2 regions of the Curtobacterium sp. RM9 genome follow, and region 2 is predicted to be linked to the other one. Evidence: predicted binding sites of a transcription regulator. Region 2 holds the regulator's gene; the other holds the start of a gene.
The links. Region 2 encodes HrcA, which represses chaperone genes, less so after heat shock. Its sites were predicted from a motif close to TTNGCACTCGNNNNNNNCGAGTGCNAA; they were not measured.
Positions count from the first base shown of each region.

Region 1 (5,009 bases), 1.6 Mb from region 2:
GCAGCCTTGGCGTTGCGGACGGCGTCCTCGATGCGGTGCTTGCGCTCCTTGAGCTCGACCTCGGTCGCGGCACCCGCCTTGATGACGGCGACGCCACCGGCGAGCTTCGCGAGGCGCTCCTGGAGCTTCTCGCGGTCGTAGTCGGAGTCGGTCGCCTCGATCTCGGAGCGGATCTGGCGGACACGGCCGGCGATCTGCTCGGCGTCGCCGGCACCCTCGACGATCGTGGTCTCGTCCTTGGTGATGACGACCTTGCGGGCACGACCGAGGAGGTCGAGCGTCGCGTTCTCGAGCTTGAGGCCGACCTCTTCCGAGATGACCTGGCCGCCGGTGAGGATCGCGATGTCCTGCAGCATGGCCTTGCGGCGGTCGCCGAAGCCCGGGGCCTTGACGGCGACGGACTTGAAGATGCCGCGGATCTTGTTCACGACGAGCGTGGCCAGGGCCTCGCCGTCGACGTCCTCGGCGATGATGAGGAGCTGCTTGCCCGCCTGGATCACCTTGTCGACGACCGGCAGCAGGTCCTTGATGTTCGAGATCTTCGAGTTGACGATCAGGATGTAGGCGTCCTCGAAGACGGCTTCCTGACGCTCGGGGTCGGTCACGAAGTACTGCGACAGGTAGCCCTTGTCGAAGCGCATGCCCTCGGTGAGCTCGAGCTCGGTGCCGAAGGTGTTCGACTCCTCGACCGTGACGACGCCTTCCTTGCCGACCTTGTCGATCGCCTCGGCGATGAGCTCGCCGATGGTCGGGTCAGCGGCGGAGATCGACGCGGTGGCGGCGATCTGGTCCTTGGTCTCGATCTCCTTGGCGTTCTCGAGGAGCTGGTCCGAGACGGCCTTGACGGCCTTCTCGATGCCGCGCTTGAGCGACACGGGGTCGGCACCGGCGGCGACGTTGCGGAGGCCCTCGCGGACGAGCGCCTGGGCGAGCACGGTCGCGGTCGTCGTGCCGTCACCGGCGACGTCGTCGGTCTTCTTCGCGACCTCCTTGACGAGCTCCGCACCGATCTTCTCGTACGGGTCGTCGAGCTCGATCTCCTTGGCGATGGAGACACCGTCGTTCGTGATCGTGGGGGCGCCCCACTTCTTCTCGAGGACGACGTTGCGGCCGCGCGGGCCGAGCGTCACCTTCACGGCGTCGGCCAGCTGGTTGAGGCCGCGCTCGAGGCCGCGGCGGGCCTCCTCGTCGAAAGCAATGATCTTAGCCATGTGAGTTTCTCGTCCCTCCCGGACGTCGTCATGGGGGTCGTGCTGGCACTCAGCGTGAGCGAGTGCCAACGCCGATTCTGGCACTCGCCGGGTGCGAGTGCAACACAGCCGGGAGGCGCGGCGCGAGTTCCCAGCACACCCCGCGCCGGTGGGACGGTCGCCCCCACCGCACCGCACCCACCACCGAGCGAGCACATCCGGCACACGGCGAACGCGCCGCCCCCGACGGGGACGGCGCGTTCGCAGTGGTGCCGGTGTCGACGGCTCAGGCGGGACGGACGGACTCCGCCTGCGGCCCCTTCGACCCGGTGCCGACGTCGAACGTCACTGCCTGGCCCTCTTCGAGGACCTTGTAGCCCGACATGTCGATTGCCGAGTAGTGCACGAACACGTCCTGGCCCCCTCCATCGACGGTGATGAAGCCGAAGCCCTTCTCGGCGTTGAACCACTTCACGGTTCCGTTGGCCATGATCTCTTGCTCCCTGCGGTGGTGCTGATGCTGACGACGTCCTCGCCGTCTGCGCACGACTCTGACCGAACACCGGGGAGGTGGCAAGAGGTGTGACGTTCTTTCACGTGGATTCCGTCGGAATGCAACGTTCCCGAAACACGAGCGTCACAAAGGGCGTGTCAGCCCGCGTAGTCCGCACCGAGCACGACGCTCACGTCCGCGTTCGGGAACGCCGCCGAGCGCTGCACGGCCCTCGTGCCGAGCGACTTGGCGATGCCCTGCGCCACCGCGGCCTGCGACGCCTGCTGGTAGTACACGATCGTCGCGGTCGTCCCGGTGGTGCCCGCGTCGCCGGTCGACGTGACCTTCCACCCGGCGGCCGTCAGCGCCGTGCGGGCCTTCGCCGCGAGCCCGGAGGTCGTCGTGCCGTTCAGCACGACGACGCTCGTCGAGCCCTGGTCGGCCGGGGTCGCCGCGGCGGGCGCGGACGGGGTCGCGGTGGGCTTCGCGCTGCCCGTGGTGGCCGGCGCCGACGCCGAGGACGACGACGACGGGGCGGTCGACGAGCTCGACCCCGGGAAGGAGTAACTGTCGTTGAGCAGGGCGAGGACGAGCACGCCGAGACCGACGAGGACACCGGTCGCGAGGGCGGCCCAGGCGAACGCGATCCAGCCGCGCCCCCGCCGCTGCGCCCCGCGGTGCGCGCCGACCCGGGGACCCTCGGTGACGTCGTCGAACCGGTCGCGGGGGTGTCTCGTCGTCATCGTTCCTCTTCACGTCCTTCGGGGATGGCGCCGGGTGCGACGAAGCTGCGGGTCGCGCGGGCACTGGTGCGGGCGTGCCGCAGCCGCTGCAGCCGGGTGACGAGCAGCGGGTCGTACGCGAGCGCCGCGGGCGAGTCGATCACACGGTTGAGCACCTGGTAGTACCGCGCCGGCGACATGTCGAACTCGACCCGGATCTCCGCTTCCTTCGTGCGGTCGTGCCGCGCCCGGTCGTGCTCGAACGCGAGCACGTGCTTCGCGAGCTCGCTGAGCTCGTCGGCGGGGAGGGCGGTCACTGCTGTCCGATCACGGTCCGGTAACGGGTCTCGCACATCGTAGGGGTGTGACGGGGCCGCACCCTGGCACGCCGCTGGACTGTCGCGAACACCGGTCACAGGTTCGGTTCGCGGAACCACCGCACCCGTGTGCCGAAGGGGTCGGAGACGGCGAGGGCGGTCCCGTCGAGCGAGAGCGTCGCGAAGGCGTCCGGGTCGTTCGGGTCCACGTCGCCGGGCAGCGTCTCCGCGACGCCCGCCAGGATCCCCGTCCGTTCGAGGGCGATCCAGTGCACCCCGCGCTCCCGGAGCCGGTCGACCACCCGCTGCCGACCCACGCCCGGCACGTAGACGAGGGTCCCGGTGGTCATCACCACCGGCTCGACGTGGTCCGGCAGGGCGTCGAGTGCGCGGTCGAGGTCACCCGGCAGCGCTCCCCTGATCCGGACGGGAGGCGCGGCTCGCGTCGCCAGCGCCGCCTCGCGCATCAGGGCGGTCCGGTCCGTCGCCTCGGGCGGGACGGCCTCGACCAGCCGGTCGAACGCCCCGTGCTCGGCCAGGTCGATCGGGTTCGGGTCGAGGGCGACCCGCGCGCCGATCCGGATCGGGGTCGCACGCGGCGCGGGCACCACGCCGGAGACCGCGACCGTGAGGTGCACCGACGGCTCGGCGACCGCCGTGTGCACCCGGACGCGCTCGGGTCGCACCCCGCCGCGCACGTCGCGCCCCGCGGCACCGGGGTGCGGCGCCGGCAGCGGGGTGCGACCGGGCGTGCGGGCGGCGTCGGTGAGGACGTGGTCGAGCGTCACGTGGTCCGGGACCGAGCAGAGCCCGGCGGCTGCTCCCGCGTCGACGAGCCCCAGCGGACGCTCGGTCGCGGCGGCGAGCGCCTGCAGGACCGGCACGACCGGACCGAGGCGACGCGGGTCGTTGGCCTGCACCGTGGCGGTGGCGAGGGCCGCGACCAGGGCGGGGCGCGCCTCCAGGCCGACCGCGCGGAGCGCATCCGGGTCCGCAGGGTCCGCACCGAAGCGCCGGGCGACCGCGAAGAACAGCTCGGGCTGCCGCTGCTGCTCCGGGACCGCGTCGAGGAGCGCGACGAGGTCGTCGTCGAGCGACCGCGCCCACGCGGCGTACGACGGCGAGACCGCGGCGATGCGGTCGGCGTACGCGGCGTAGCGCGCCCGGGTGTCGGTCACGGGCGGTACATGCCGACGTGGCGGATGCCGGCCTCGTCGTAGGGCGACCCGAAGCGGACGAAGCCGTGCCGTTCGTAGAGTGCTGCGACGTACTCCTGGGCGTGCAGGACGAACGGGTCGTGCCCGTGTGCCTCGAGCACCGCGGCGACGAGTCGACCGGCGATCCCCTGCCCGCGGTGGTCCGGGTGCGTGGCGACCCGGCCGATCACCCACGCCGGTGGCACGCCACCCTCGGGGTGGGGCTCGCCCGGCGCCGGGCGGATCAGCCGCAGGTACCCGACCGGATCGGCGTCCGCTCCGAACCACCAGTGCTCCGTGTCCGCCTCGCGGTCGCGGCCGTCGAAGTCCACGCCGGTGACCCGCTGTTCGAGCGCGAACACGCGGTTCCGGAGGACGACGATGCCGTACAGTTCGTCCGTCGTCAGACGGTCCCAGCGGGCGTGGTGCACGGAATGCTCGGACATCGTCGCGAGTTTACTGAGGTGGCCGGGTGCCCCGTCGAAGCCCGGCCGGAAGCAGGAGGAACACATGACGTACAACGTCGACAAGTCCGACGCCCAGTGGCGCGAGGAGCTCTCCCCGGACCAGTACGCCGTCCTCCGGCAGGCCGGTACGGAGCGCCCGTGGACCGGTGAGCTCCTCGACGAGGAGCGTGCCGGTGTCTACACGTGTGCGGCGTGCGGCAAGGAGCTGTTCAAGAGCGGTACGAAGTTCGACTCCGGCTGCGGCTGGCCGTCCTTCTACGAGTCGGTCGACCCGGACGCCGTGCAGCTCATCGAGGACAAGTCCCTCGGCATGGTCCGTACCGAGGTCCGCTGCGCGAACTGTGGCTCGCACCTCGGGCACGTGTTCCCGGACGGCTTCGGCACGCCGACCGGTGACCGCTACTGCATGAACTCCATCTCGCTGAACTTCGAGGCGAAGGAGTGACCCCGGACGCGCCCCGGTAGAGTGGGCGCGTCCGCCGGCATGGCGCAATTGGTAGCGCACCGTACTTGTAATACGGGGGTTGCGGGTTCGAGTCCCGCTGCCGGCCCCGCAGGACCATCCGGTCCGAGAGATCGAGAGCCCGGGCGAGGGGATCGCCCGGGCTCTCGGCGCGAGTGGAA
Region 1 is NZ_CM143271.1:3,002,452-3,007,460, forward strand. Features, by position in the region: gene groL (chaperonin GroEL) at 1-1,211, opposite strand, end outside; gene ACY3FI_RS14215 (cold-shock protein) at 1,477-1,680, opposite strand; gene ACY3FI_RS14220 (LytR C-terminal domain-containing protein) at 1,842-2,426, opposite strand; gene ACY3FI_RS14225 (DUF3263 domain-containing protein) at 2,423-2,722, opposite strand; gene ACY3FI_RS14230 (DUF2332 family protein) at 2,818-3,900, opposite strand; gene ACY3FI_RS14235 (GNAT family N-acetyltransferase) at 3,897-4,364, opposite strand; gene msrB (peptide-methionine (R)-S-oxide reductase MsrB) at 4,429-4,830, shown strand; tRNA gene ACY3FI_RS14245 (tRNA-Thr) at 4,864-4,936, shown strand.
Region 1: the regulator HrcA is predicted to act here: its motif matches at 1,254-1,280, upstream of groL (chaperonin GroEL).

Region 2 (5,009 bases):
CGCTGACCTGGCAGATCCAGGAGCGCAGCGGCATCCGCGTGCAGGTCGAGGACCAGCCCGACGACGACGAGGTGCGCTACAACCCGGTGACCTTCGACGAGCACGGCGTGCCGATCGCCCCCGCGTCGATCGGGACCCCGCGGGTCGAGAAGTTCGCGCCCGACGGCACCCCGCTGGTGACGGCGGGCACGAGTGCGACGCTCACCATGCACGCGTTCGGGCAGACGGTGCACGCGCCGGTCCGGGTCGTGTCGATCATCGACGAGACCGACCGGAAGGGCTTCGCCTACGGCACCCTCGAGGGGCACCCGCTCTCGGGCGAGGAGTCCTTCGTGGTGGAACGGACGCCGGACGGCTCCGTGTGGCTGCAGATCCGGCAGTTCTCGCACCCGGCGAGCCGGAAGTGGCAGTTCGTGGCGCCGCTGGTCCGCCGCCAGCAGAAGTCGATGGCCGAGAAGTACCTGGTCGCCCTCCGCGGCGACTAGTCCAGCGGCGGCAGCGCCGCGATCGCGTCCTCGATGAGCGTGGCGTCGTCGACGCAGTTCCGCGCGATCGCCACCGCGCTCGTCGCCCGGAGCGCGTCGGCGTCGTAGACGCCCGTCGCGACCGCGAGGAACGGGATGCCAGCGGCGTCGGCGGCCTCGCCGTCGCGTGGGGTGTCGCCGACGATGACGGCCCGCGTCCCGGCGAGGGCGGCGGCCGCCCGGGCGGTCACTCCGGACCGGTCGACCTCGGTGTCGCCGAAGTAGGAGTGCTCCCAGTCGAACGCATCGACGTCGAACCCGGCGCCCTGCAGCTTGATGCGCGCACGGTGCGCGGAGTTGCCGGTGAGCAGGCCGTTCCGCCAGCCGAGGGCGGCGAAGCGGCGGACGAGCGCGACGGCACCCGGCGCGGGGGACCGGTGGTCGCCCGAGCGGTGGCGTTCGTCGGTGAGGTCGCGCAGGTGCGCGGTCACCGTGGGGATGAGGTCGTCCTCGAGGTGATGGGCGCGCACGTGCTCGGCGATGAGTCCGGCGTCGGTGCGGCCGTGCTGGTGTCCGACGCGCAGGACGAGGTCGCGTCCGACGGCCCGCTCGAGGGCGAGGTGGTATAGGTTCCCCGGGGACGCGGCGTTCATCACGAGGGTGCCGTCGATGTCCCACAGCACGGTCGTGGGGACGGGCTGGTGCTCCATGCCTCCATCATGACGGACAATGGAGATCATGCCGAGTGCTCTCCCGATCGCCGATCCCGCTCCCACGGACGGACTGATCGACCCGGGGCCCGGAGCGGGCGAGGTGCCGTTCGGTGTCTACGTGCACGTGCCGTTCTGCCGGGTCCGCTGCGGGTACTGCGACTTCAACACGTACACGGCGTCCGAGCTGCGGGGCGTCCGACGCGACGACTACGCCGGGCACGCGGTGCGCGAGATCGAGTGGGCCGCCGAGGTCCTCGACCGGTCCGGTGTCCCGCGCCGCCCGGTGTCCACGGTGTTCTTCGGCGGCGGCACCCCGACGATGCTCCCGGCGTCCGACCTGGCGATGGTGCTCCGTGCGATCGACGACACCTGGGGGATCCTGCCCGGCGCCGAGGTCACGACCGAGGCGAACCCGGACTCGGTGGACGCGGACGCCCTCGCGACGCTGCACGCGGCGGGCTTCACCCGGGTCAGCTACGGCATGCAGTCGGCGGTGCCGCACGTGCTGGCGACCCTCGACCGGACGCACGACCCTGAGCGTGTGCCCGTGGTCGTGGACCTCGCGAAGCAGCAGGGGCTCGACGTCTCGCTCGACCTGATCTACTCGACGCCGGGGGAGTCCCTCGACGACTGGCGGACCTCGCTCGACGCGGCCCTGGCCTGCGAGCCAGACCACGTGTCCGCCTACTCGCTCATCGTCGAGGAGGGCACCGCGATGGGCCGCATGGTCGCGCGCGGCGAACTGCCCGCTCCGGACGACGACCTGGCCGCCGACATGTACGAGCTCGCGGACCGGGTGCTCGGCGACGCCGGCTACGCCTGGTACGAGGTGTCGAACTGGGCCAGGACGGACCCGGACGGCGGGACCACTCAGCACGCCAGCCGGCACAACCTCTCCTACTGGAAGGGCCACGACTGGTGGGGCGTCGGTCCGGGCGCGCACTCCGCGGTCGCCGGGACCCGCTGGTGGAACGTCAAGCACCCGGCCGCGTACGCGAACCGGGTGCTGGCCGGCGACTCTCCGGCCGCAGGTCGCGAGACCCTCGACGACGAGACCCGGTACGTCGAACGGGTGCTGCTCGCGGCGCGGGTCCGCGGTGAGCTCGCCACGTCGGAGCTCCGCCGGGAGGCGCGGGGCCGCGTCGCCGGGCTCATCGCACGTGGTCTCGTGGACGGCCCGGCCGCGGTGCGGGGACGCATCGAGCTGACGATGCAGGGTCGCCTGCTCGCGGACGCGGTGGTCCGCGAGCTGCTCGACTGACCCGCGACTACTGCTTGATGAACTCGATCGCCAGCGGGTACTTGTAGAAGCGCCCCTGGTTGGCTGCGATCGCGGCCATGATCGAGAAGACGACCACGAGCACACCGATGACCGGCAGCAGCACGAGGCCGATGACCACGATCGTCAGCAGGCCGGAGACGAAGCCCGCGATGGCCGCCGTGATGTGGAAGTTGAGCGCCTGCCGGGTGTGCTCGCGGATGAACTGCCCGCGGTCGCGGAGCACGAGGTACGCGATGATCGGCACGACGAGGCTGAAGAAGATCGCGCCGACGTGCGTCAGGGTCGCCCAGAGCCGCTGGTCCTCGGGGCTGAGGGGCTGCGGCGGCGTCCATCCTGCCGGGTACTGCGGGCCGCCGGGGTACTGCGGGCCGCCTGGGTCCTTGGCGCCGGGTTCCTGTCCGTAGGGGCCACCGGGCTGCTGTCCGTAGGTCATGCGCCGAGCGTATCGCCGGGCTGTGCAGAAGTCCCGGTCGGTCGGCGGTCGGGCGTAGGATCAGCAGTCGACACGTCCGAGTGCCAGAACGAGTGGAAGGGGTCCGGGTGGTCAGCGAACGCAGCCTCGAGGTCCTCAAGGCCATCGTGCGGGACTACGTCGCCTCGCGCGAACCGGTCGGCTCGAAGACCATCGTCGAGCGGCACGCCTTCGGGGTGAGCGCGGCGACGATCCGCAACGACATGGCGCAGCTCGAGGACGAACAGCTCATCGCCGCGCCGCACACCTCGTCCGGGCGCGTGCCGACGGACAAGGGGTACCGGGTCTTCGTGGACCACCTCGCCGCCGCCCGCCCGCTGTCGAGCGCGCAGCGGCACGCGATCGAGACCTTCCTCGGCGCGCCGAACGACCTCGACGAGGTCCTCGGCCGCACGGTCCGCCTGCTCAGCCAGCTCACGAACCAGGTCGCCCTGGTGCAGTACCCCTCGATGGTGCGCGCCCGCGTGCAGCACATCGAGCTGGTCCGGCTCGCCGACACCCGGCTCATGGTGGTCCTCATCACCGACACGGCCCGCGTCGAACAGCGCGTCGTCGAGACGGACGTCCCGCTCGACGAGGGCTCGCTCACCGAACTCCGCGCCGTCGTCAACGGGGCGAGCGTCGGGCTCCTGCTGCAGGACGTCCCACGGGCGCTCCGCGCGGTGCCGCAGCAGGTCCGCCCGGATGCCCAGACGCTCGCGGGCGTCGTGGTGGCGACGCTCATCGAGCAGGTCGGCGCGAACCGCCAGGACCGCCTCGTGATGGCGGGCGCGGCGAACCTGGCCAAGAGCGAGCAGGACTTCACCGGCGGCCTGTTCCCCGTGCTGGAGGCGATCGAGGAACAGGTGACCCTGCTCCGGTTGTTCGGGGAGATGCAGGTGGACGACGGCGTCGCGGCCCGCATCGGCGTCGAGAACGCCCGGTACGGGCTCGACGCCACCAGCATCGTCGCGGGCGGGTACCTCGCCGGCGGCGAGGTCGCACGTCTCGGCGTGCTCGGCCCGACCCGGATGGACTACGGCACCAACATGGCCGCGGTCCGCGCGGTCGCCCGGTACCTGTCCAAGCTGCTGGGTGAACAGTGACCGACCCGGCCCCCGACCGACGCGCGGTGCCTCACCGGGGCGATCCGCGCCTCCAGACCGACCCGACCTGCGGCGACCGCCGCACCGACCGAACCGACTGAGGGATACGTGGCAGACCACTACGACGTCCTCGGCGTCCAGCAGGACGCCTCCGATGCCGACATCAAGAAGGCGTACCGCCGGCTCGCCCGCGAGCTCCACCCCGACGTGAACCCGAGCCCGGACGCGGCCGAGCGGTTCAAGGACGTGACGCACGCGTACGACGTGCTGAGCGACCCCGAGCAGCGGCGACGCTACGACGCGGGGCCCCAGGCCGACAGCCCGTTCGGCAACGCCGGCGGCTTCAGCGACATCTTCGACGCGTTCTTCGGCGGCGGCGGTGCCGGTCGCGGCAACGGCCCGCGGTCGCGTGCCGAGCGCGGCCAGGACGCCCTGCTCCGGATCGAGGTCGACCTCGACGAAGTCGTCTTCGGCATCCACAAGGACGTCGAGGTCGACACGGCCGTGCTCTGCGAGACGTGTGGCGGCTCCTGCGCGGCGCCCGGCACCCACCCCCAGACCTGCGACATCTGCGGGGGCACGGGGCACATCCAGCGGCAGGTCCGCTCGCTCCTCGGCAACGTCGTGACGAGCGCCCCCTGCGGCACCTGCCGTGGGTACGGCACCGTGATCCCCAACCCGTGCCCGACCTGCCAGGGTCAGGGCCGTGTCCGTGCCCGGCGCACGATCCCGGTGGACGTCCCCGCCGGTGTCGAGACCGGTCTCCGGCTGCAGATGCCCGGGCAGGGCGAGGTCGGTCCGGCCGGCGGCCCCTCGGGAGACCTCTACCTCGAGATCAAGGTCCGGCACCACGACGTCTACAGCCGCGACGGCGACGACCTGCTGGCGACGCTCGAGGTGCAGATGACCGACGCGATCCTCGGCGCGACCACGACCATCGACGGCCTCGACGGCCCGGTCGAGCTCGAGATCCGGCCCGGCGTGCAGAGCGCC
Region 2 is NZ_CM143271.1:1,401,221-1,406,229, forward strand. Features, by position in the region: gene ACY3FI_RS06565 (DUF1990 domain-containing protein) at 1-485, shown strand, start outside; gene ACY3FI_RS06570 (HAD family hydrolase) at 482-1,174, opposite strand; gene hemW (radical SAM family heme chaperone HemW) at 1,203-2,438, shown strand; gene ACY3FI_RS06580 (DUF4870 domain-containing protein) at 2,446-2,892, opposite strand; gene hrcA (heat-inducible transcriptional repressor HrcA) at 3,000-4,016, shown strand; gene dnaJ (molecular chaperone DnaJ) at 4,125-5,009, shown strand, end outside.